2 linked regions of the Gloeocapsopsis sp. IPPAS B-1203 genome follow. The protein of the gene in region 2 interacts with the protein of the main gene of each other region in a pairwise test. Links are inferred from orthologs where the notes say so. Each region holds a gene or a part of one and is shown on either strand. Other genes may lie near its edges. The genes, in order: leuS and ligA.

Region 1 (12,718 bases), on a different replicon or contig from region 2:
AGCATCGAGTTACTTACGTACTGATGCAGCAATTTACTATCGTAGAGGTCGTTTTAATGGAGCGCTCAATATTCGTAATCTTTTCGACGCAGACTATAGCTATGGAACAGCCTATCTTTTTAGAAGTGATCCCCGTGCAATCACTGGTTCTATCAGTTGGGAGTTTTAACTTGCCCTCTTGTTAGTCACCAATAAAAAATCTGCCCAGACACAGCACGTTCATATTGTGGATGATGTGCAAGTATACGTTGGGGAAGTATTCTTCGTAATGGAAAAGAGATTTAGTCGTGCAATTCAGTTATTCCTGTTTGATGTCAAAGCTGTTTTACTTCCTGCTTCAGCTAAGTTTGCTTGGGTCGCCCATTTTGTTCTTTCAAGGTTGCAGGTACTATGGCAACCTCGAAAGATTTTGAACAAAGGCAAGTTTTTACCCATCTTTCTGACAACTGTTACAGTTATAGCGATCGCAGCCTGCGCTGATACATTGCAGCTAGAGCAAAGGCAGTCAAATTCAACTACTATAGACATCGCCGACTGCCGTACTATTAAACACGCAATAGGATATACCTGTGTTCCCAATAATCCCCAACGTGTTGTCACCTTGTCCCCATTGGCTTTAGGTAACGCCCTTGTCCTTGGCATTAAACCCATTGGTAGTAATAATCTTGTCTATTGGGGGGAGAGGCTCCCTACCTATTTAGGGAATAAAACTGAAGGGATAGAAACACTAGGAACTGAGGAGCAGTCAAATTTAGAAAAGATATTATCCCTAAAGCCTGATCTAATTGTAGGTAATAATCTTTATCATGAAGCAATTTATCCCCTGCTTTCAAACATTGCTCCTACTGCACTACATCATTTTCAAGGTAATATAATTTGGCGAGATGTTTTTAATTTCATGGCTGAAGTACTAGGGAAGCAAGACATTGCTCAGCGAACATGGAATCGCTACTATCAACGAATTGAAGAATTAAAACTCGCTTTAGGCGATCGCTATCAAGACAAGACGATTTCCGTCAGTTGGTTCTACTTTGGTCGGATAGGGAGCAATGTAAAAAACTCATTTGATGGCTCCATTCTCAATGATGTTGGATTAAAGCGTCCTGCCTCACAAGATGTGACAACGGACTATGGTTATATTGATTTTTCTGAAGAAGAATTGGAGAAATCTGATGGCGATGTTATGTTCGTAATGTCTTTTACAGACAATGATGAGCAGGCTCTCAAACAGCTACAACAAAGACCACTTTGGAATCAACTGAAAGCCGTTCAACAAAATCAAGTGTATTTTGTGGATCAATTAACCTGGACAGGAGGAAATTTGTTGGCTGCTGATGCTGTGATTGATGACCTTTACAAATACCTCGTCAATACACCTTAAACTGATATCCAACCATATCCGCTTCGTCTGCAAACCCTGTTATCATTCCTCCAAAGCAAGACCCAAACATCAACCTGCTGACGGCACTAATTTACTTGACAAACTCAGCACGTTATACAGTTACTATTACATTTTAATGAGTCTGAAATTCAGCCTGTAGATATACGATAAACTTTGCGCGATCGCCTTCTCCACCTGTATAATTTGGTACACTCAAATTCACTAAATCTGCGGCAATGTCATGTTCCGGTGAGTTGTATAAAATCCAAATTTCCTCATTCTAATATGCTAATTTCCTCAATTCCTGCGTTGATTTCTTCTTCAGCAATAATTTAAATAATATGTTTTGCTCTTCCCTTATCAATAATTGGTAAGAGTTCTTTTTTAATGGCTTTGCTAGCTGGAAATAAAAGAGTACCGAAACCTATGGCAAAAATTACCGCTTTGCAATTTTTTGTATGATTTATGTGCATATTTTTAAGTATCTACTAACGCTTACTAGCGTGTAAGATAGTTAATCCAATAATTTCGTCATGTTTGTTATAGCGAATAATAACATCATCATGTGTGAGTTCACTGTCATCAGCAGATGCCGCAGGATTTTGAAAATTAATATACACAACATCTGCTTTTGCATCGTAAGATAAATAAAAATCTTGGGAAGGAAGATGTTTAATATTAGTCACTAATTGCGTATAGAGACTGAGATCAATCTTAGCTAAGGTCATATTTGTTTCCTGCGAGTTAAGTATTAACGGCGGGTTAGAAAGGCTGTAATAATGAATCCATCATTAATGAGTTCGCGATAAGCAACTATAAGCTACTTTCCTGATTAAATTTCTTGCATAGCTAGCAGTTCGCTTTCTCTACCTTCTAGAATACATTCGGGCTGAGCGATCGCGTCAAGTATTTGTGTTTTACTGTCAACAAGTTCGGGATGTTCTTCAAGAATGTGTTGCCAGCGTTTGTCTGGTAGTCGAATTGGGATATTATTTTTGGAAAGTGCGATCGCAGTCATTAACAGCACAAGCAGATTTACTAGATGTTGGAGTTTACTGTTGGCTATCTACAAGAAGCAGGTTTAAATATGTTTGATTGAAGATTGAGAATTCATAAATTATGGTTGAAGGCGTATGCTCCCCTTTCTTTTTTGTGCGGTAAAATTGATTTTATCGGTAAAAGCTAAGGCTTTAGCTCTAACAATGGCATCAAATGAATAAACAAGCTGTAGTCCGAACGGAGCGGGGATTAACAATTGCAGGAACCCGCATCACCCTGTACGATGTGATGGACTATGTGATAGCTCAATATCCACCCAGGTTTATTCAAGGATTGTTTGAGCTAACAGAGGAACAAATTAATGTTGCACTAGCTTATATTGAAGCCAATCGTGCTGAGGTAGAAGCTGAGTATCAGCAAGTTCTTAAAGAGGCTGAGGATCTGCGGCAGTACTACGAAGCACAAAACCGTGAGCGAGTTGACCAAATCCTAAGACAACCTCCTAAACCAGGCACCGAAGCCGCTTGGGAAAAACTCCGAGCCGTGAAAGCAAAGCGCGAATCTGCGGCATGATTTTTCTGATCGATCACAATCTCAGAGGTCATGCCTTAGTTTTCTTTGTGCCATTGCCCGTCAAGGCTGGCTAGATATTATTCCAATCCAGTTTGTTACTTTCGCAGAGTTGGAACTACCTACTGATAGTGATGACAGGGTTGTATGGCGATTAGCACAGACAAACCAAATGATTCTGCTCACAGCTAATCGCAGTATGAAAGGGAAAGATTCGCTGGAGCAAGTGATGCGTGAGGAAAGCACATCCGCCTCCTTACCTGTAGTCACAATTAGCAATGCTGACCGGCTACTCAATGAACCCGAATATCGAAGTCGGTGCGTCGAAAGCTTAATTGAAATTGTACTTAGTATCGATAGCTACCGAGGCGCACGACGGATCTTTATCCCATAAAGACGAGCGTAGTATTTGACAAGAAACGCAGCATAACAAACTCAATGCACCCAACCACCGAAAGTCAAACCCTAAGTAGGTTGGGGTGGTTTACGGCGGGTGATTGAAAACGATCGCTCTACGCTGAAAATATCTTATCCAACGACGAAGTTGACAAGTTTTCCAGGTACAACAATGACCTTTTTTACGTCTTTACCTTCGATGTAACGCTGCGCAGCTTCAGATTCGCGGGCAAACTTTTCAAGTTCAGCTTTGTCAGCTTGCGCGGGTACTTGTAAGTCACCGCGTTTTTTACCGTTGATTTGAACTACTAACGTGATTTCGTCAGCGACTAAGGCTGATTCATCGTATTTCAACCAAGGTTGAATGTGAATTGATTCGGTGTTACCCAAACTGTGCCACAATTCCTCAGCAATATGAGGTGCAAAAGGTGCTAGCAATATTAGTAAAGTTTGAATACCTTCAGTGTAAATTGCCGAGTCTTTGCACGGTGCATCAGCAAGTGCGTTACTTAATTTCATTAACTCAGAAACGGCGGTATTAAATTGATATTCGCCTTCTAAGTCTTCACTCACAGCTTTAATTGCAGTATGAATCGCCCGTCGCAGTTCTTTTTCTGGTTTGGTTGATGCTGGTTGCTGACTAACGACTGCTGGCTGATTGCTGTAATCGGTGACTAAACGCCAAACACGATTTAAAAAGCGAAATTGTCCTTCAACATCGGCGTCTTCCCACTCTAAGTCTTTTTCTGGAGGTGCTTTGAATAAGATAAACATCCGTGCAGTATCCACACCATATTTGGCTAAGACTTCTTCAGGATCAATACCGTTGTATTTAGATTTAGACATCTTCTCATAGAAGACTTGCAACGGTTCGCCAGTTTCGGGATCTTTAGGATCGTTAGGATCGACTTGTGCGGGTGAAATGTACTTACCTGTAACAGGATTTTTGTAGGTTGTTCCTTGTACCATCCCTTGCGTTAACAGGCGTTGGAAAGGTTCGTCAAAGTTTAATAAGCCTCTATCGCGCAATACTTTAGTAAAGAATCGCGAGTACAACAAGTGCAAAATCGCGTGTTCGATACCGCCAACATATTGATCGACTGGCATCCAATCATTCGTTTTTGCTGGATCAAACGCCTGTTGATCGTTTCTCGCATCAGGATAACGCAAATAATACCACGACGAATCAATAAATGTATCCATCGTATCAGTCTCCCGTTTAGCGGGCGTTCCACAAGTTGGACAAGGTACATTTACCCAGTCTAATTGCGTTAAAGGCGAACCACCACGACCTGTAAATTCAACTTCTTCTGGCAATTCTACAGGTAAATCCTCATCGGGAACTGGGACTATGCCACAGTTAGGACAATGAATCACAGGGATCGGTGCGCCCCAATATCGCTGTCGAGAAATTAACCAATCGCGCAGGCGATACTGAATTCGTGCATTACCAAAACCATGTTTCTCGGCGTGTTTGACAATCGCTTCTTTCGCATCTGTAGAAGCCATCCCATCAAATTCACCCGAATTTACCACAATTCCTGGTTCAACGTATGCTGCTGTTAGTGTTGATGCGTCACTGTTTTCAGGAATAATCACAACTTTGATTGGTAAATTCTTCTCTTGGGCAAATTTGAAATCACGCACATCGTGGGCGGGAACTCCCATGACTGCACCAGTACCGTATTCGTACAAGACATAATCTGCGATCCAAATTGGAATTTCTTCGCCAGTAAAGGGATGAATTGCTTTACCACCTGTCGGAATTCCCCGCTTCGGTTTATCTTCAGCGGTGCGTTCTAATTCACTTTGGTTTGCAACTTCTTGCACGAATGCTTCTACTGCGGCTTGCTGTTCGGGCGTGGTGACGCGCTTTGTTAAAGGATGTTCGGGTGCTAAGACAACATACGTTACGCCATAAACAGTGTCAGGGCGTGTTGTGTAAACGCCGATTTTTTCATCCGAATCGACAATGGGAAATTCCAAGTACGCACCGATTGACTTACCAATCCAGTTTGCTTGCATTAACTTGACGCGCTCAGGCCATCCTGGTAGTTTGTCAAGATCATTTAACAATTCTTCAGCGTAATCGGTGATTTTCAAGAACCACTGACGTAACAATTTGCGTTCTACTTTCGCACCACTGCGCCACGATCGCCCTTCACTATCTACTTGTTCGTTAGCGAGGACAGTTTGATCGATCGGGTCCCAATTGACTGCGGCTTCTTTTTGATATGCAAGTCCTGCTTGAAGAAATTGCAAGAAAATCCACTGCGTCCACTTGTAATAATCAGGCGAACACGTAGCGACTTCGCGATCCCAGTCAATTGATAAGCCTAAGCGTTGAAGTTGCGATCGCATCTGGCCAATATTTTGATACGTCCACTTTGCTGGTGGTATTCCGCGATCAATTGCTGCATTTTCTGCAGGTAAACCAAAAGCGTCCCAACCCATAGGGTGTAACACCCGATATCCTTGCATTCGCTTTTGTCGGGCGATAACATCCGTAATAACATAGTTACGAACATGACCCATGTGCAGACTACCCGATGGATAGGGAAACATTGATAGCGCATAAAATTTTTGCTTAGCACTATCTGTCTGAGTTTTGTCTAAACCAAGATCAGCCCAAGTTTGTTGCCACTTTTCCTCGATTGCTGCGGGGTTGTAACGCGACTCCACGAAAGTCACTCCTGTTATTGTCTCTGTCCCCATATTTTAGATGGTTCTCGGTGCAAATAAAGGTCTTTACCAAAATCAAAAGTTACTTAGTTACTATATATGTATAGATATATACGATACGATACTAAGTATTTATGCAATTTCGTCTTGTGTCACTAACGCTTTACTGACTTTATTTCTGACCTTTTCTCACTTTTTCTCACTCCCTATTTTCCTTAATTTTTTTTAAAATCTTAAATGGTTGATATAACAAGCATAAAGATTTGACAAAAGTATAGTCTTTTGAGTGATACTATTTTTTCATGAGTGATAATACGTAGGTAATATAATTAAATTTATTACTTATTGTTCAGGAGCGATCGACTAGTTTAATGATTAATAAATATGGATGAAGAGACTATTTTTCTACAAACAATGAGACGAAATAATAGGTAAAATCACAAGCAATTATGAAGAACTAAGAATGCCACACGATATGAAATATACGCAAGCAATTTCAAATTAAATTATAAACAACAGTAAAAATAGTGACTTTAAAATTAAAGCTAGGGTAAATGCAAATACATTTTATGAGTACTAAAGGCTACATATTTGAGATTGAGCACATAGCGTTACCATGCACTCTTCAATTTTGACTGTTGGCGGACAAGATTTTTTTGACAAGCTGCCATACCAGATTCGGCATGGAACAGACTTTACTGTAGAATTTGCTATTAATGTCAACGAAGCACAAAATTGGATCGAGGTTAGACCACCAGATATTCTTCTGGTACAAGCTGGCTTAGAGCAAAGTTTAGATCTTTGCCAGTGGCTGAAACAGCAAGCACCCTTATCGTGGATATATTGCATTCTCGTCGAGGATCGCGTACAACTTATCGAAGAAAGAAAGCGTGCAAATTGGGATTGGGAATTTGATGCAACTGCTACAGCATTAGAAGAAGCTGCTGATGCTTATATATGGCTACCAGATGATTTGAATTTAGATAAATTGCAACCAATTACACGTTTGTTACTTGCCCATATTCAAGTTGGTTTACGTAAGGTAAAAAAATACCGCGACCTGATTCAAAAAAATGATGTTCTATCAACGATCGCATATATAGATGCCTTGACAGAACTCAATAATAGACGCGCTTTAGAAAGTAATTTACTTCGCCAAATTAGAACTAGCCGAAACTACAAAATTCCTTTAAGTATTTTGATGCTAGATGTCGATTATTTTAAAGTTGTCAATGATACATACGGACATTTAATTGGCGATCGCATTCTCAAATTACTGAGTTCGCGCTTGCGCTATAACTTGCGATCAAACGACATTCCCTTTCGCTACGGTGGTGAGGAATTTGTGATTTTGCTGCATAACACTAACTGTCAAGACGCATCAGTCGTTGCTCGTCGATTGCAACGCATTGTGAGTGAGCAACCATTTGTCATTAATAATTATTTGGCAATTCCCGTTACAATCAGTATCGGGACAAGTTGTCTTAGAGCCTCTGACGATCCTGAAGGCGTACAGATCTTAGCCCGCGCTGACGAATATTTGTTGCAAGCTAAAGCTGCTGGCAGAAACTGTATTGTCAATTGCACAGACTAACTACACTGTTAATGGCTAGAATGCTGGGCGAATGGATTCGTACACTATAAACAAAGTCCACCAATTTAGAGTCGTGAAGTGTTGAGTGTTAAATTATGAGTTATGAAAATTCTTTTAATTCAAAACTCAAAACTATGTTTGAACTGACTACTTAAATAATTATTTAACCAACTAGATTTGATTTTAGTGTTAATGAATCAATTAAATCACTACAACTAGCAACATCAGTGCGTTCTTGCATTGCAGTAACTAAAGCTTCATACGTTGCCCAATTTTGTTTTAGTAAGGTACACGCTTGTAAGCTACAAAATCGCTGCTTCAGTTCTACACTTGCAGCAGAAAATCCCAACGATGAAAGCACGGTCTGAAGATGTTGACGGTCATCAGCACCACCTTCGGCGCGATCGTATACTAAGGTTTCTGCAGCGATTCCTGCCATCCAGATTGTACAGTAACGATCTAACAATTGAGCTGAGATTGTTCCCTGGGCGAGTTGAGATGCAACTTCGGTATCATCAAAGCTTACCCCACCTTGTCCTGGATGTTTTTGTTGTAAAGCTTCCCAAGCACTTAAAGCATAGCCTGTAACCGGAATGCCTAAAAGATGCGCGACAAGAAAGTGTCCAGCTTCATGGCGAATAATGCGATCGCGGTGTTGAGGAGAAAAACTTGCTAACCAGTCTAGTATTAGTGTACCGCCCTTACCCTGTAAGCCGAAACTATCTAACGTAGCAAGCCCTAGAAGGCTAAAAGTCGCGATCGCGGGAAGTGTAGGGGACAGATTAAACATTGGTCCTAGCAAAGCTGTCATTGTCGTTAGAAATATGGCGATCGCCGTTAAATTAAGCGCAGTTTGACTCATAGTGTAATTTTATTTCTAATTGTAACGATTCTTAAGTATTAGATTATCGTGCAGAGGTTTGGCGTTCAAGAACACAGCGATAGAGAAAAGCTCTGTTGAAGTAACATATTTAATATCGGACAATACTAGAAGCTTGCGGCGATGGTTAATCCACCTCCAGTCTTAAACACCGTTCCTACTGACACCTGGGTAGCAGCAGCTTGGGAAGATTTTCTGACGTTTGCGGACGATCCGACTTTAGTAAGTGGAAGGTTTTACTACGATGAAGGCTGCATGAGGATTGAGATGTCGCCATTAGGTTCTGCGCACGGTCAAGATAATTCCGTTGTTTCTACCGTTATTGTTTTATATGCAGCAATGAAGAACATTGCAATTAAAGAATTGACAAACACCAGTTTTAGAAAAGCTCGATTGCAAGAAGCACAACCTGATATTGCATACTATGTCGGCAAAAACTTGAGATTTCCGCCGCGTAATAATGCACCTGTAAACTTAAATGAACTCGATCCACCAACACTTGTAGTTGAAGTTGCGGCTTCTTCCCTAGAAGACGATAGCAATCGCAAACAAAAGCTTTATCAACGCATGGGCGTACAAGAATACTGGGTTGTTGATGTTAATGCAGGTAAAGTGATTGTAAGTTGTTTAACACCAACACAGAGTCATTTCATTCGTGAATCACAAGTGTTACCAGGACTAGATATTAACTTAGTAGAAGAAGCCTTGAAACGTTCTCAAACTGAAGATGACGGGGCAATTAGTCGGTGGTTAATTGCTACACTAAATCAACAATAAGGTCAACGCAACCTCACAATTTCCTCAAGTTGTTTTCCTATAACTAAAGATGTAAAAATGAGAAGTAAATCGCGAGTTCTCCACAAAAGCTTCTCACGAAAACTAACTAATGCTAAGAGGAAGTTGATTGATGTTGCAAACTACGGTTGCTCAAACTGCTGGTAAGCAAGCTTTCGTGTTGGAACTAGATACAGTTAGCTTAGCTGATCTCGCCTTGGTGGGTGGTAAAAATGCTTCTCTAGGAGAAATGATCCAGCAACTATCCAACCAAGGAATCAACGTTCCCAGTGGTTTTGCTACCACCGCAACGGCTTATCGCTACTTTATGCAGTCGGCTGGATTGGAAGCAGAATTAGGTAAATTGTTTGCAGATTTAGATATTGAAGATGTCAACCAACTACGACAAAAAGGTAGACAAGCACGTTCCTTAATTTTGCAAACCTCATTTCCCACAGAACTAGAAGAAGCGATCGCCACTGCTTACAATCATTTGTGTCAGCGTTACGGTTTTGATACCGATGTTGCGGTGCGTTCTAGTGCTACTGCTGAAGATTTACCCGATGCAAGTTTTGCCGGACAACAGGAAACTTATCTCAATGTCCACGGATTAGCCGCAGTTCTCGACGCTTGTCATCGATGCTTTGCTTCCTTGTTTACAGATCGGGCAATTTCCTATCGCCAAATCAAAGGATTTGATCACTTAGATGTTGCACTTTCTGTCGGCGTGCAAAAGATGGTGCGATCGGATATGGCTGCTTCAGGAGTTATGTTTTCGATTGATACCGAATCTGGTTTTAAAGACGCAGTGTTGATTACTGCTGCTTACGGGTTAGGGGAAAATGTCGTCCAAGGAATGGTTAACCCTGATGAATACTTGGTGTTTAAACCAACCTTAAAAGCTGGCTTCCGCCCGATTTTAGAAAAGCGCATTGGGACAAAAGAACTGAAACTTGTTTACGATGTTGGTGGTTCTAAACAAACAAAAAACATCCCTGTACCCCTTGACGATCGCACACAGTTCACCCTTAACGACGAGGAAGTTTTGCAACTAGCGCGGTGGGCTTGCTTGATTGAAGATCACTATTCCCAAGTGCGAGGAACTTTCACCCCGATGGACATTGAATGGGCGAAAGACGGGATTACAGGAGAAATGTTTATTGTCCAAGCGCGTCCTGAAACGGTGCAATCGCAAAAACATCAGAATGTATTGCGAAGTTACTCGCTGCAAGAACGTAGTCGAGTCCTCGTGACAGGACGCAGTATTGGCGAAGCAATCGGTCAAGGAAAAGTCCGCGTGATTCTAGACGTTCACAAACTCGATCAGTTTAAAGCGGGAGAAGTTTTGGTGACTTATAAAACCGATCCTGACTGGGAACCGATCATGAAAAAAGCGAGTGCGATTGTCACCAACCAAGGCGGACGGACGTGTCATGCTGCAATCATTGCCCGCGAGTTAGGAATTCCGGCGATCGTTGGTAGTGGTAATGCAATTAGTTTGTTGAAAACTGGTCAAGAAGTCACAGTTTCTTGTGCTGAAGGTGAAGAAGGTAAAGTTTATCAAGGCATATTACCTTATGAAGTTCAAGAAGTAACGCTGGAAAATTTACCGCGCACCCGCACGCAAATCATGATTAACTTGGGTAATCCTGCAGAAGCGTTTGGTGTGGCTGCAATTCCTAATGATGGTGTCGGATTAGCACGGTTGGAGTTTATTATCGCTAACCATATTAAGGTGCATCCGTTGGCGTTGATTCACTTTAATGAACTTCCAGAAGATGCAATCAAAGATCAAATTGCCACATTAACTTCGCAATATGAACATAAACCGCAATACTTTGTGAATAAGTTAGCGCAAGGTGTAGCAACAATTGCGGCAGCTTTTTACCCAAAACCTGTAGTCGTCAGGCTATCAGATTTTAAGAGCAATGAATATGCCAATCTCTTAGGTGGACGCGATTTTGAACCACAAGAAGAAAACCCTATGATTGGCTGGCGCGGCGCATCTCGGTATTATAGCGATCGCTACCATGAAGGCTTTGCTTTGGAGTGTCAAGCTATCAAGAAAGTCCGCGAAGAAATGGGCTTGACAAATGTCATCTTAATGGTTCCGTTTTGTCGCACTCCTGATGAAGGACGTCAAGTTTTAGCAGAGATGGCAAAACATGGCTTGGTACAAGGTGAAAACGGGTTACAAGTTTATGTCATGTGTGAATTGCCTAGCAATGTACTGTTAGCTGAGGAATTCAGCCAAGTTTTTGATGGCTTTTCGATTGGTTCTAATGATTTGACCCAACTTGCATTAGGTTTAGACCGCGATTCAGCAATGGTTGCAGACTTATTTGATGAACGCAATGATGCTGTGAAAAAATTAGTTCAAATGGCGATCGCAACTGCGAAACAATACAATCGCAAAATTGGTATTTGCGGTCAAGCACCCAGCGATTATCCCGAATTTGCCCGTTTCTTAGTTGAGCAAGGAATTGATTCAATTAGCCTCAACCCCGATTCTGTACTTAAAACTCTACTACAAATCGCCGCAGTAGAAGGAATAGAAGTCAAATCATAAAATTCCAATAATTACCTATTACTAACTTTCATTGAGGAGCGTTTTTATGTACACCAGAATTCTCGTTGCACTCGATCGTTCTCCTATGGGCGAACAAGTTTTTCAACAAGCAATTGATGTGGCTAAAGCAACGAATGCTAATGTCATGTTGTTGCACGTTCTTTCTCCAGAGGAACAAGGAAGTCCAGATACTTCTTTGATGAGAGAAGAATACTATCCTGGTTTAAGCAGTGAAATTGCCGAGTTGCATCGTCAGCAATGGCGGGAGTTTGAACAACAAGGAATTGAGATGCTACGCGATCGCAGCGAACAAGCCTCTCGTATGGGTGTTAAAGCTGCTTTTGAGCAGGTTTTTGGTACTCCTAGTCGTGCGATTTGTGACTATGCACGTCAATGGAATGCTGATTTAATTATCTTAGGAAGGCGCGGTCATTCTAGTCTAAAAGAGTTGTTTCTTGGTAGTGTGAGTAATTATGTTCTTCATCACGCTCCTGCTTCAGTTTTGACGATTCAATCTGTTAGTAAAGAAAGTCCTCAAGACAGTCAAAAACAACAAGTAGAAGCATTATCTTAGTTCTCAATTTCAAAACTGCTGCTAGTTTCCGACTAGCGCAGTTACTTATGTCTGAACTACAGAGGCACAGAGTAAAGAATAACTATTTCCTTATCGGATACAAATGTGAGGCAAAATCTGCAAACTATATTAATAGTATTGGAGAAAAACAATGGTGCGTTTGAGAAGAAAACGAAGGTCATTGTACCAAAATCTTTTGCAAACTGTGCTTTGGCTGTTACTACTAGGAATATGGACAATAATTATATTCTTAGGTATTGGAACTTTCATCTCACAGCCAGTACTTGCAGCGGTTAGTC
Region 2 (12,578 bases):
AATAATCTGCTACTCCTTGCGAGACTGCAACCAAAGCGGTGGCTGCGCCAAAAACTCGTTGTGCGACTTCATAGGCGGCTTCATGGTTAACTAGTCCCCGATGCTGGGCGTGTTCTTCAATTAATGGCGCATTGACTTCTAATATTCCTGGAATTTTTGCGGTATTGGCGTACTCCATTGCTGTGAAACTCCACAACGAGTAACGTTCGTAAACTAAGTCAAAATCACCGCTATTTTCTAAGGCTAAACGTAGGTCAAGGTTTATTGAGAGTGCTGCTGTTTCGCGTTGCGCGCGATCGCCTTTGGGTAACTTGGGTAATTGATGAACGGTAACTGTTGCTAAATCTTGTGGTGGTTCTCCACCTAAGCGCGTTGTAAATAACTCGACTTGATGTCCTTGTTTAAGTAATGCTCGCATCACTTCTTGAACGTGAATTGAGCAACCTTTGCAACCGAATACAGGAACTCCTGGATCAACACAAATACAGGCAATTCGCATTATCTTACCTCCTGTACTGCTGCGACGGGTGCTGCCCGAAAAATTGTGCGTAAATGTGCAGCATTGCAGTGAATATCAAAATTTGCCTCGATTAATTGCCGTGCTTGGGTGGCTAGTTGTACGCGTAATTGAGCGTCAGTGAGTAACTTTTCTAGTGCCTTCGAGAGTGCGATCGCATCATGTTGCGGTACCATCAATCCTGTTTCTTGATGCCGCAGTATTTCGGGAATCCCTGTAACGTCTGTGGAAACACAAGGCGTACCTAAAGCCATCGCTTCAAGTAATACAGTTGGTATACCGTCACGGTTACTGTCTGTACCAACAACACAAGGCGCAGCTAACACCGCAGCCGATTGCACAATGTCGATGATTTCACTCTGCGGACGAGGACCGATTAATTCTACATAAGATTGCAGATTTAAGGCTTCAATTTGTGCGGATAAGTTGTCTCTTAAATCTCCTGCACCAACGATATGACACTCAAACTCATAACCACGACTACGCAGAAGATCGCAGGCTTCAATTAAATAGGTAAATCCTTTTTTCTCAATCAATCTCCCAATGGCAATAATCCGCAGTGGGCGATTTTGAGGCGATGCATAGGTAAATTGATTTAAATCTAAACCGTTGTATATCCGTTGAACTTTTGCTGCTGCTTGTCCGTAGGTTTCGTTTAAATAGTTGAGATTATAATCGCTGATTGTGACAACCGCTGCCGCATCGCTGAGCTTGCGTTCCACATCATCTGGTTGTACGCTCTCATGAAAGATATCTTTGGCGTGTGCTGTGAATGTATAAGGAATTTCCGCAAAATGACTAGCAAGTCGCGCTACTGTTGTTGCTGAAGTGCCAAAATGTGCGTGTAGATGTGCAATTCCTCTAGTCCGCACTTCACAAGCAAGCATAATCGCCTGATGTACGTCATGAACATCTTCGCCCCGCGCGATCGCAAGTTTGCTCCATAAATCTGGTAAAACGGCGCTTGCTTGTTCTAACACTGCCCATAAAGTACTGCCCCGCAGATCGTGCGATAACAAATACTTTACAGGTGCTCTTACTTCAGATATAATGTTTTGAAAATATGCATCTACCGGAGGGCGTAAAGCAAAAATTTCGATTGCTAGTCCGGCAGCTTCATGCGCTAAGATTTCTGAGACGACAAAAGTTTCAGAATAACGAGGATACCGCTTTAATACGTACCCTACCTTAAAAGTATCATTTAAAGACATATTAAATTGATTCTCCTGTTACGAAGCTCGGCTTTGTGCCTCTGAAGATTGCGTCACTAGCTCACTTAATAAATATGGCAAGCGCTCTAGACCATTGAGATCGACCGATTGTTTTGGCTGCGGTTGCTGATGTTGTGCCAGCCATGCGGCGATCGCTTGAGGATTGACATCGTTAGGATGAAGTAAGTCGGTCAAACCTAGCTCGTAAAGGCGCTGTGCTCGAATCAGTTGTTCAGTTCGCGGCTTCACTCGCGGGACGATGAGCGATCGCTTACCAAAAGATAACAACTCACAAGTTGTGTTATATCCACCCATCGCAACGACACAATCTGCATAATGTAGTAGTTGAGTTGGTTCAGCGACATCTAATACTCGCAGTCGCGGACACATTTGTGCTTTCTGATGTAGTTGTTGCCGTACTTGTTGCGGCATAAAAGGTCCCGTGACAATGATGCCATTTGTGTTGGGAGGTAATATGGCATTGACAAAGGCTTCGGCAAGATAAGCTCCATCTTGCCCACCTCCTACCAAACAGAGTGCCAAACGACCAGGTGGTAATTCTAGACTTGCCAGTAATTCATCAGTCCGAGATTGATTAAACTGAAGGCGTTGACGTTGGTCAAAATAACCTGTATAGCGAACTTTTTCAGCAACTTCAGGAGAAAAGTTGTACTCCTGTACAGGATCGTAAACAGTTGGATCTCCGTAAACCCACACTGCATCATAATATTTACAAATAGCTTCTTCGTTGGCAGCACGCTGCCATTCACGGCTTACTATTGCTGGTGCATCAAGAACATCACGCAATCCTAGCACGCAGTGTGTCTGTTCCCTACTTTTGAGATACTCTAGGGCGGAATTTAGTTCACCAACTGCACCTCGTGGGACATTATCTACAATAAAGACATCCGGCTTAAATGCTGCGAGTGCCGCCCGAATCGTTTGAGAGCGCAATGCAATGATGTCTTGTAATGGCAATTCTATCCGTCGTGACTGATACTTGCCATCTACCTGCTTGCGCAGGGCTGGAAGTGATAAATAATCGATTCCTGGGGGAATATCAAAGGTACTAGCTTCTCCCATTCCAGTAATCAACAAAATTGACGCTTGCAATGACGATTTTGCGAGAGTTTGGGCAATAAGCAAGTTACGGCGCTTGTGACCAAGACCCATTGTGTCATGCGAATAAAGCGCAATGTGTAGCTTTCGTGTATTCGTGCTATTGTCCTGCTGATTGTCGTAATTTTGGCGTTGCAGCGGTATCAACCGACAACCTTCCTTGATAGTAGCTACGGTGTTGGTGTTTATCGTAATTCCTTTGTTGATGGAACCGATAGTATAGTTATCCCACTGTCGCTTCCGGTTATTCTTAGGTGACATTCTCATAACTGTTCCTCCCCCACATGAGAGCTTGAAGCGTTTATGTCAAATGCATCTACCAACCTGAAACCAAGTCAGGGAAGATGTTTTGTGAGACTTATCCTGAGTCGAGTCATCAACTTTAAAAAAAGATTATTTGCTGTTTAAGATCACATTAAGAATAACTTTCATGTATCTAATTTTGCATGAAATATTGATGAGAAAAGATGAGAAAGCTCTCATTCTCGTAAACGATACCCAATTCCTCTAACGGTTTCAATCAATTTATTACCGAGCTTTTTACGGAGATAGCCGATATAAACATCAACAATATTTGAATTAGGCTCGTAGTCATAGCCCCAAACATGATTGAGTAAATCTTCGCGACTGATAACTTCTCCTGGATGACGCATCAGCATCTCTAGCAACGTAAACTCTCGGATGGGCAACTCAACGAGGCGCTTGGCAACTTGTACCTGACGTTTGCGCAAGTCAAGCACAATATTGCCAACTTGCAGTAGCATTTCCTCTTTTTGTGGCGAGTGAGTTTTACGCAACTGCACCCTAACCCGCGCGATCAGTTCTTCGAGACGAAACGGCTTTGTGATATAGTCATCGGCACCAGCTTCAAGTCCGGCGACTTTATCTTGGACATCATCAAAAGCTGTCAAAATTATAATAGGTAGCTGTTCGCCGCGATCGCGAATTTCTTCTAGCACTTGTAAGCCATGTTTTCCAGGAAGCACTAGATCGAGTAGCATGACATCAAAATCTTGGCTGCGAGCTAGATACGCTGCTCCGTTACCATCTTCCACAATAGTGGTTGCAAATCCGTTAGCTTCTAAACCTTTTTTAAGAAAGGCAGAAATTCGCGGTTCATCTTCGGCGATGAGAATACGGTTCATTTGATACGACTTCTTGGGGCGGTTCGAGTGGGATAACAACGGTAAAGGTGGAACCAACACCTGGGTAACTGTGTAGTTTTACGTAACCTCCATGTGCTTTGGCGATCGCCTCTACAATAGATAATCCTAACCCAGCACCCTCAGAACACCTTCTACCATAAGAAGCACGGGCGAACCGCTTAAAAATACGTTCTTGATCGGCAAAATTAATACCAACTCCTGTATCGCGAACCCAGAAATGAACGCGATCGTCAACTAGCGATGCTCCAATTTCAATTAAATCGTTCTTCGTAGTATGTTCGACAGCATTTCTGATTAAATTCATCATAACTTGAGTCAGCCGATGACGATCTGCAACAATGCGGAGCGAGGTTTTTGCTTCTAAATGCCAATTTCGTTTAGCTAACGCAATTGCTTTTGCATAAACTTCTTCTACAAATTTTTGAACATCTACTAACTCTACATTCAAAAAATCAAGTCTTTCTGCTCTTGCAAGTAAGAGTAAGTCCCCAACAAACCGACTCATGCGGTTTAGTTCATCACTGACTAATGCTAGTGTTTCGTGCTGTTCTTGCGGGCGATCGCTTAAGAGTTCTAAATTTCCTTGAATAATTGTTAAAGGAGTCTGTAACTCATGACTAGCATCGTTAATAAAATCCCTTTGGCTAGTAAAAGAAGCCTCAAGCCGATCGAGCATTTCATTAAAAGTCATCGTTAATTCAGCAATTTCATCTGCTCCTTTAACTGGAATTCGTCTACTTAAATTTTGATCGAAATCAGTAATTGAGCGAGCAGTTTCAGTTAGTATTTTTAATGGAGCTAAAATTTTTCCGGTAATCATCCACGCCAAAAACAAAGCAATAAAAAGTACAATAATAATCACTATTGCTGCTACAAAAACAGCTTGATTGACCTCTTTTTGCTCATTTGTAATCAAGTTAGCTACAACAAATACACCTTGCTGTTTTCCTCCATTAGTGACGATTGGTTGAGCTAGATAAACAAAAGTGCCTGAAGAAGTAACTAATCTATTTTGCTGAGGACGATTTAGATTTAAAAAATAACGATTTGACTCTAATTCTTCGTACAAAACATCTGGAATAGTAACAGGACTTGTCTGATAAATCTCTCTGTCTACGATAGCAATCAAGTATTCATTATTGTCTGGAACATTACGAGATAAAAAAACTCGCAAAATCGCTGCTACATCATCACCAAAAAGATCTCCTGTAACTGGGTTTCTTCCGTCAACTAATCGATTAACTTCTTCCACCTCTTGTAAAAGCGAGGCTTCAATTCGTTGTTCTAATAAAGTATAAAGAATGTGGCGAATGCTTAATACAGAAACAATGACAGAGAATATCATTAAGACGGCTAGCCAAGCTAAAATGCGTGTTTTCGCACTTACTAAAAATTGACGCCAATTCATATCTATCTGTAAATACTTATAAACGATTTCAACTACAAGTAATTAGCAATGTAAGTGAATAATAATAAACACAAATAAAAGACTCATTAAGAACTTTGAGTCTCATAATCTTAAAGTCAATACTCATTTAAAATTTCATCTTAAAATTTGGCATTGATTACTAATATTCCTTGGTTGTAAATTGTTCGAGCATAATCTGTCCAAACTCCTTGTCCCCAGTAGCGGAAACAGCTTGTTTGCAAAAGTAAGTTATGTAATAAAGCTTGACGATATTGTGGCTGTTTTGTATCTACATCTGTGCTATCAACTTTTTCATGAAATAAAGCACTCAATTGATTCATTGGACTCAAAACATTTTCGTATCCTGCTACCCAACTGATATGATTTGTCCAAGAAGCTCCATCGATGTGAAAGTTTGGGTTAGCCTGCTTAATTTCCTCAATAGCATCAGTTACGCTATCAGGATTTAAGCTATCTTGCACCCTTTGCCAAATTTGATGTTGACCTGCAGCTTGACACGTTGGATAATTTTCAGGCTGACAACCAGCAGCCGCAAGTAGTTCTAAATATTCTGTACCAGTTAATCCAACAACGCTACTTTCTTGCTCGTACCATACTTTCTTAAACGCTGGGGGAAATTCATTCATCATCACGCCACCATTCTCCCCATCTGCAATTTGCGTCACCAGGGGGGGGATAGAAACTGAACCTAGATTTTGCCGAGATAATGTTTTTGCTTCGTAGTAAGGTTGCATTTGCCCGACTAACTTAGTATCAGAGCCTTGTGTTTTAATTAATGCAGTAATACTTAGAGTTTCCCCAGCAGAATTACGCGCAATTAAGCGATGTGGAAGATGTTTAAATTGCAGTGGTTCTCCAGTTAATGTTTCTACAGTATGCTCTTGTACAATTAGCCAACGATATCCGCATTCAAGAAGCGCTTTGACAAATTGATACAATGTATCAGGGTGATTAGGCAAGTGCATTTCTGGAGGTGAAAAACCTTTCACTCGTGCTAAAGCTTCCCAACCAAAAATTGCAGCAAAATGATGTTGCCAAGCTTGAATATGCAACTTAATATCAGGAATTGGAGTTGAGGGAACAACGCTATGACTCCACATTGTTCCTAACCATTCGACATAGGGTTGATAAGCGCGATCGCACGTAATGCGTTTGAGATTCTCCAAAATATCGCCGCGCCCCATTTGTTGCAATCCCCACAACAAATTGCCAGAATAATCTAACATGACACGCGGATTGTGCCCTTGACTGACTAATTCAGGGATAAAATCAGCGATGCGGCTATAACAGTAGCTAAAAGGACCTGCATTATGATTATCACCTTCTTGAGGATGTTCAAACATATATTGCAGGTTACTAATTAATGTACCATCCACACCAGCAGGAATTGTTGGTTGATGCATATGCAGTGCGATCGCAAAAGCTGCTTGGACTTCCTCTAGTCGAATGTTCGTTGTTGGTAAAAAAATCGGTTCTTGATGCTGTACTACTGCTGCAACTTCATTTTCCCAGCCAGAAATATTTGGTAATCCATCAATTGTTTCTGCTAGTAATGGTAGTTGAGTAGACTTTGTTGAGGAAATCATGCTTATATTTGCCTGCTAAAAATTACAGAAAATGGCTTGATTCAAGACAGTAATTCCAAAAATTCTGCCTCAGATAAACAAGTAATATTTAATTGTTGTGCTTTCTCTAACTTAGAACCTGCGGCTTCTCCAACAACCACATAATCAGTTTTTTTGCTCACAGACTCTGTTACTTTACCACCAGCATTTTGAATTAATGCTTTAGCTTCATCACGCTTTAAATTTGGCAGTGTACCAGTGACAACAAATGTTTTACCACTCACTGAAGTCTTAACTTCCGTCACTGGTATTGTATCTTTTTGTGCTAATTGTAACTCTGCAGCTTGCAGTCTTTCAATTAAAGCTTGATTGGCTGGAATACGGAACCACTGATGCACTGATTGGGCAATTTCTGCACCAATGCCATATACTGCGGCAATATCTTCTGGGGTAGCAGTGGCTAACTTGTCTACTGTGGGAAAGTGTTGAGTTAAAGTCTGCGCATTCACACTACCAACATGACGAATGCCTAATCCATATAATACCCTTGACCAAGGTTGTGTTTTAGATTGAGCGATCGCTTGCACTAATTTCTCCGCAGATTTCTTCCCCATCCGTTCTAGTGCTTGTAGCTGTGTCGCGCTTAAATCGTACAAATCTGCAACTGAATGCACTAACTCTCGATTAACTAATTGTTGCACCAACTTTTCGCCCATACCGGTAATATCCATCGCATCGCGACTTACCCAATGTTCAATTGCTCCTTTCAAAATAGCAGGGCACGAAGCATTCACACAGCGCGTTACAGCTTCACCTTCAGGACGAATGACAGGTTGACTGCATACTGGACAATGCGTTGGCATTTGGAAAGGTTCGGCATCAGCAGGACGCAGTTCAGTTAATACTCGCACAACTTCAGGAATAATTTCTCCAGCTTTGCGGACAATCACTGTATCACCAACGCGAATATCAAGTTGCGTGACGCGATCGCTATTATGTAATGTTGCTCGTGAGACTGTAGTTCCTGCTAACTCTACAGGGCGCATCTCAGCTAACGGTGTTAACGCCCCTGTTCTTCCGACATTGACGGCGATATTTTCGACACGGGTAGGTGCTTCTTGGGCAGGATATTTGAGGGCGATCGCCCAACGCGGAAACTTTTGAGTAAAACCTAATTGTTCTTGTAAGGCAAACAAGTTAATTTTGACAACGACACCATCTGTGAGATAAGACAAGTTCAATCGCTCAGTATCCCAGTACTCATAATACGCTGCAACTTCCTCTAATGTAGGGCACAGTTTTCGATTGGGATTGACGCGAAAACCCATATTCTGCAGCAGTTCTAGTGCATCCCATTGTGTCCGTGCAATACTAGCGTCATCCATCCCTGGAATATGCAGTGTATAAGCAAAAAAATCAAGCCGCCGTTGTGCTACGATTCGCGAATCGAGTTGACGTAAAGTACCTGCTGCTGCATTACGAGGATTAGCAAATAGCTGTTCTCCTGCATCGCGTCGTTCTTGGTTAATTCGTTGAAATACCTCTAAAGGTAAAAAAGCTTCTCCCCGAACTTCTACACGACTCGGAGGATTTGCTAAATTCAAGCGTAAGGGAATCGAGCGAATAGTTCGTACGTTTTGGGTAATGTCTTCTCCTGTAACGCCATCACCGCGTGTTGCACCGCGTACCAGAACACCGTTTTCATAGGTTAAAGCTAAAGCAGAACCATCAATTTTCAGTTCGCAGACGTATTCTGCTGATTCTACCTCCTTGAGTGCATGACGTTTCCAGCGTTCTTGCCAAGTCTTTAATTCATTAATGTTGAACGCATTTTCAAGACTGTAGAGGGGTACATTATGACGTACTGAAGAAAATTGCGTTGCTGGTTTTTCGCCGACTCGCTGTGTTGGGCTATCAGATGTAATTAATTCAGGGTACTGCGTTTCTAGCTGTTGTAATTCGCGGTAGAGTTGATCGTAGACTGCATCCTCCATCATAGGATCGTCCAACACATAATAGGCATAGCTTGCTTTTTGTACGAGCTGCCGTAATTCCTCAACACGCTGTTTAACTTCCGGTGCGATCGCTTCCACTAATCTCTCCATACTCATCTAAGGTTCCCAGCACAAAATAACTTAACAATAGTTTTTTTTGTGAAACATCAAGTATCCTGCTATGTATTGATACCAAAATTAAAGTTGTTCAAGCGTTCGAGTGCGAACTATGAAGGTCTGGCTAGCTTGTTTTTTCCTACTATTTGCCCTTGCTGAATTGTTCCAATGGGCAAAACAATTTTCTTTTCCTTTACCCATTTATATTTTAGGCGGAGCATTTTTGGCGATCGCTTCTAACTACGATAAACTTGGCGGATTGCGCTGGCTAACACGCGATCAATCATTAATGAATCCTGTAAATCAACCTTTTATCAGTGATTCAACTGCACAACCTTTGAATTCGATACTTGCTGCTCATAATTCTAAACAACCAATGCATTTGTCTCGTTCTCAAGATAGTCAGTAGTTTGCCACTACGCCTCAAAAGATTCTGCTGGCGTCGATACCATGACTGGTTCTTGATACAGCGGTACAGTGAATGTCACTGTAGAACCGAGTCCTTCACCCATACTGTAAAAGTTGACTGTCCCTCCCATTGCTTCTACTAGCTTCTGAGAAATCGTTAGTCCCAAACCAGTACCACCATACTGTCTTGTGCGCGAACCATCGACTTGGCTAAAAGATTGGAAGAGTTTGTCTTGCTTGTCTAGTGAAACACCAATTCCTGTATCAGCAACGCGGACTTTCACTATTCCTGGAAATTCCTGATTTTGAAAAGTAAACTTTTTGCGGACAATATCAGCACTAATTGTAATTCCGCCTTCGTGGGTAAATTTCAGTGCGTTGCTAACTAAGTTGAGTAGCACTTGCTTCAATCGTTGATAATTACCGTGCAAGATAATTTCATCTGAGGTGTCGGGCTGATAAATATGGAAGCTCAAGTTTTTCTGTTCAGCTTGCGCTCTGGTAAAATCTTCTACAGCAACAAAGAGTTCATCAAGCTTGACAGGTCCTAATTCTAGCTCCATTTTACCTGCTTCAATTTTGGCAATATCCAAGATATCGTTGATGATATCGAGTAAATGAATTGCCGAACGATATGCCTCTTGGATAAATTCTTGCTGCTCTTGAGGATCGTCTGCCATCCCCTCTAGAATTAGCTTTAAAAAGCCGATCATGCCGTTGAGAGGCGTGCGGATCTCGTGAGAGGTATTAGCCAGAAACTCGCTTTTAAGGCGGGAAGCTTCTTCGGCTTGCTGTCTTGCTTGTTCGAGTTCTTTGTAGAGAGTAGCATGAGCGATCGCTGTGCCGATTTGATCTGCTAATTCTCCGACAAGTTCTATTTCAGTGACGTTCCACTGTCGCGGACAATCTTGCTCGTGCTGATTGTTGTACAGTAAGCTAATTAAGCTATTCGGTTGATCTTGATAACAGGTAGCAACAATTAATTGTGTCTGTTGAGTGCGGGTAAACTGATTCGTCTTCTCAATAACGATGGGTTGTAAGGTTGTCAGTGCTTGCCGAAAACTTGGTTCTTGCGCGGTCAGAACCTCTAATCCCAACATTGAAGGAGTTGGTTCAGAAACGTATTCTGCAACTGCACGTAAGTAGCCTTGTTCTGGTAGATAAGAATAAATAGTGCATTGAGTTGCTCCCAGGGCTTTGCCTAAGCTATCAACTGCTTGCTGCCAAATAATATCTAAATCTAGCGTCCGACGAATATTGCGGGCAATTTGTGTCAACAGTTTTTTGAATTCAGAAGATGTCGTCATGGAGGAATTCGCAGTTTCTACCTGTTGTAATGTTTCCCGCGATCGCCCCATGACTAAAACTGTTTTCGCCTGAGTATTAGCTGCAAATACAGGAGCAATGATAACATCTAAATAAAATAGCTTCTGTCCACAACGAAACAACCAATGGCATTGCTCAGGAACTTGACTTTGTAAGACCTGCTGAAGTTTAGCTTGATAAGTCTTTTGCTCTACCGGAGTAAAAAATTCTTCAAGAGTTTCTGCTGTTTGTTGGGCGAATTCCTTTTCTGCTTGTTGCCAATAAAAAGACAAATAACGACCCTCGACATCTTGTATAAAAGCTAACTCTGCACCTAGTGCTGATAGCGAAGTCGAAAAGCTCCTGTCGAGCGATCCTAGATTGTTGGACACAGATGACGGTTGAGAATAATTGGTGTTAACACTCATTACAGGCGCTAAGTATACAAGTGGCAAGCAATATCGCTATGTCAATAATTGTTTTGAGTTTGGCACAGATTTGAGGAAATTAGGGCAGTTTGACGCTTAACAAAAAAAATGTTTGGCAAAAGTCGTTAATCCGCTCTTGCCATGCTGGGCTGATTCAGTTTCACTCGTTTGTTGTGAAGCTTTAATCGTTCCATTCACCTCGAGGTGGCACGGGGGTACGTCTGAAAGTCCGGCTGAGTTCATCATCACGTTGGGTTTCGCCCCGTAGCCATTGTCGAATTGCCACCTCAATTACCTTACTAGGATCGTTTGTTAAGTGCTGAATTTGCTTAACTAATTCTGGGTCTAAATGGATGGCAATTTCTACTTTGTCGGTTAAGCTTTCTGATTCGATAGCATTTTCATTCATAAGCATTGATCAAAAGTTGAAAACAAAGAACTTTACTGGCGATGGCGTTGATTAGTTCGATCACATGTCAGAGTCAAAAGAAGATCCACCCGCTAATGTCCATTGTACGCCCCTCAATGAAGAATACTCAAAAGCAAACATACAGATTCATACTTCAGGCTGATAAGTCAGCAAGAGGACACGGGGACACGGGGACTAAGAGAGTTATGAATGTTGAGTGTTGAGTTATGAGTTATTTTCTTCAATTCAAAACTCAACACTCTATTACCCACACTCCACTTCAGTCCAAAAGCAGCGTCGTATCTCAAAAAAGTTTAGAATGCGTTAAAGATTCCTATTTCTTAACAATATCACTTGCCGCTAAATCAAAAAATATGACTGACGTCCCCGCAGAGCGCATTCGTAATTTCTCTATTATTGCTCACATCGACCACGGGAAATCTACCCTTGCCGATCGCTTACTGCAAACCACTGGTACAGTAGAAGTCCGGCAAATGAAAGAGCAGTTTCTCGACAACATGGACTTAGAACGGGAGCGCGGCATTACAATTAAGTTGCAAGCGGCTCGAATGAACTATAAAGCTCACGATGGTCAAAATTATGTCTTAAATCTAATTGACACTCCAGGACACGTTGACTTTTCTTATGAAGTATCTCGGAGTTTAGCCGCGTGTGAAGGTGCGTTGCTTGTAGTAGATGCTTCTCAAGGGGTAGAGGCGCAAACTTTAGCCAATGTTTACCTAGCACTAGAGCATAATCTAGAAATTATCCCTGTTTTAAATAAAATAGACTTACCAGGAGCCGAACCCAACCGTGTTGCTGGGGAAATTGAAGAAATTATTGGGCTTGATTGTAGTGGGGCAATTTTGGCTTCTGCAAAAGAAGGCATTGGTATTGAGGACATTTTAGA

The links.
Region 1: the proteins of ligA (region 2) and leuS interact in binary tests that used the Escherichia coli proteins (3 or more experiments, as listed by UniProt). The link is inferred for Gloeocapsopsis sp. IPPAS B-1203 from one-to-one orthologs.

Annotation. Positions count from the first base shown.
Region 1 is NZ_PEIG01000017.1:33,538-46,255, forward strand. Bases 3,254-6,330 are described here. They hold leuS (leucine--tRNA ligase), read right to left. Parts: upstream 6,029-6,330; coding sequence 3,479-6,028; downstream 3,254-3,478. Outside these bases: CSQ79_RS23015 (TonB-dependent siderophore receptor), read left to right, coding at 1-169; CSQ79_RS23020 (ABC transporter substrate-binding protein), read left to right, coding at 179-1,381; CSQ79_RS23035 (DUF2283 domain-containing protein), read right to left, coding at 1,870-2,109; CSQ79_RS23040 (hypothetical protein), read right to left, coding at 2,214-2,408; CSQ79_RS23045 (DUF433 domain-containing protein), read left to right, coding at 2,594-2,953; CSQ79_RS23060 (GGDEF domain-containing protein), read left to right, coding at 6,645-7,622; CSQ79_RS23065 (ATP-dependent Zn protease), read right to left, coding at 7,786-8,484; CSQ79_RS23070 (Uma2 family endonuclease), read left to right, coding at 8,626-9,279; ppsA (phosphoenolpyruvate synthase), read left to right, coding at 9,410-11,845; CSQ79_RS23080 (universal stress protein), read left to right, coding at 11,892-12,419; CSQ79_RS23085 (DUF3122 domain-containing protein), read left to right, coding at 12,571-12,718.
Region 2 is NZ_PEIG01000004.1:25,497-38,074, reverse strand. Bases 6,595-9,531 are described here. They hold ligA (NAD-dependent DNA ligase LigA), read right to left. Parts: upstream 9,119-9,531; coding sequence 7,070-9,118; downstream 6,595-7,069. Other genes in these bases: CSQ79_RS08320 (hypothetical protein), read left to right, coding at 9,231-9,527; CSQ79_RS08330 (polysaccharide deacetylase family protein), read right to left, coding at 6,595-7,028. In the rest of the region: CSQ79_RS08355 (glycosyltransferase family 4 protein), read right to left, coding at 1-499; CSQ79_RS08350 (glycosyltransferase), read right to left, coding at 499-1,728; CSQ79_RS08345 (glycosyltransferase family protein), read right to left, coding at 1,747-3,114; CSQ79_RS08340 (response regulator transcription factor), read right to left, coding at 3,327-3,992; CSQ79_RS08335 (sensor histidine kinase), read right to left, coding at 3,964-5,421; more of CSQ79_RS08330, read right to left, coding at 5,562-6,594; CSQ79_RS08315 (sensor histidine kinase), read right to left, coding at 9,535-11,259; CSQ79_RS08310 (hypothetical protein), read right to left, coding at 11,441-11,668; lepA (translation elongation factor 4), read left to right, coding at 12,043-12,578. UniProt on the Escherichia coli protein: DNA ligase that catalyzes the formation of phosphodiester linkages between 5'-phosphoryl and 3'-hydroxyl groups in double-stranded DNA using NAD as a coenzyme and as the energy source for the reaction.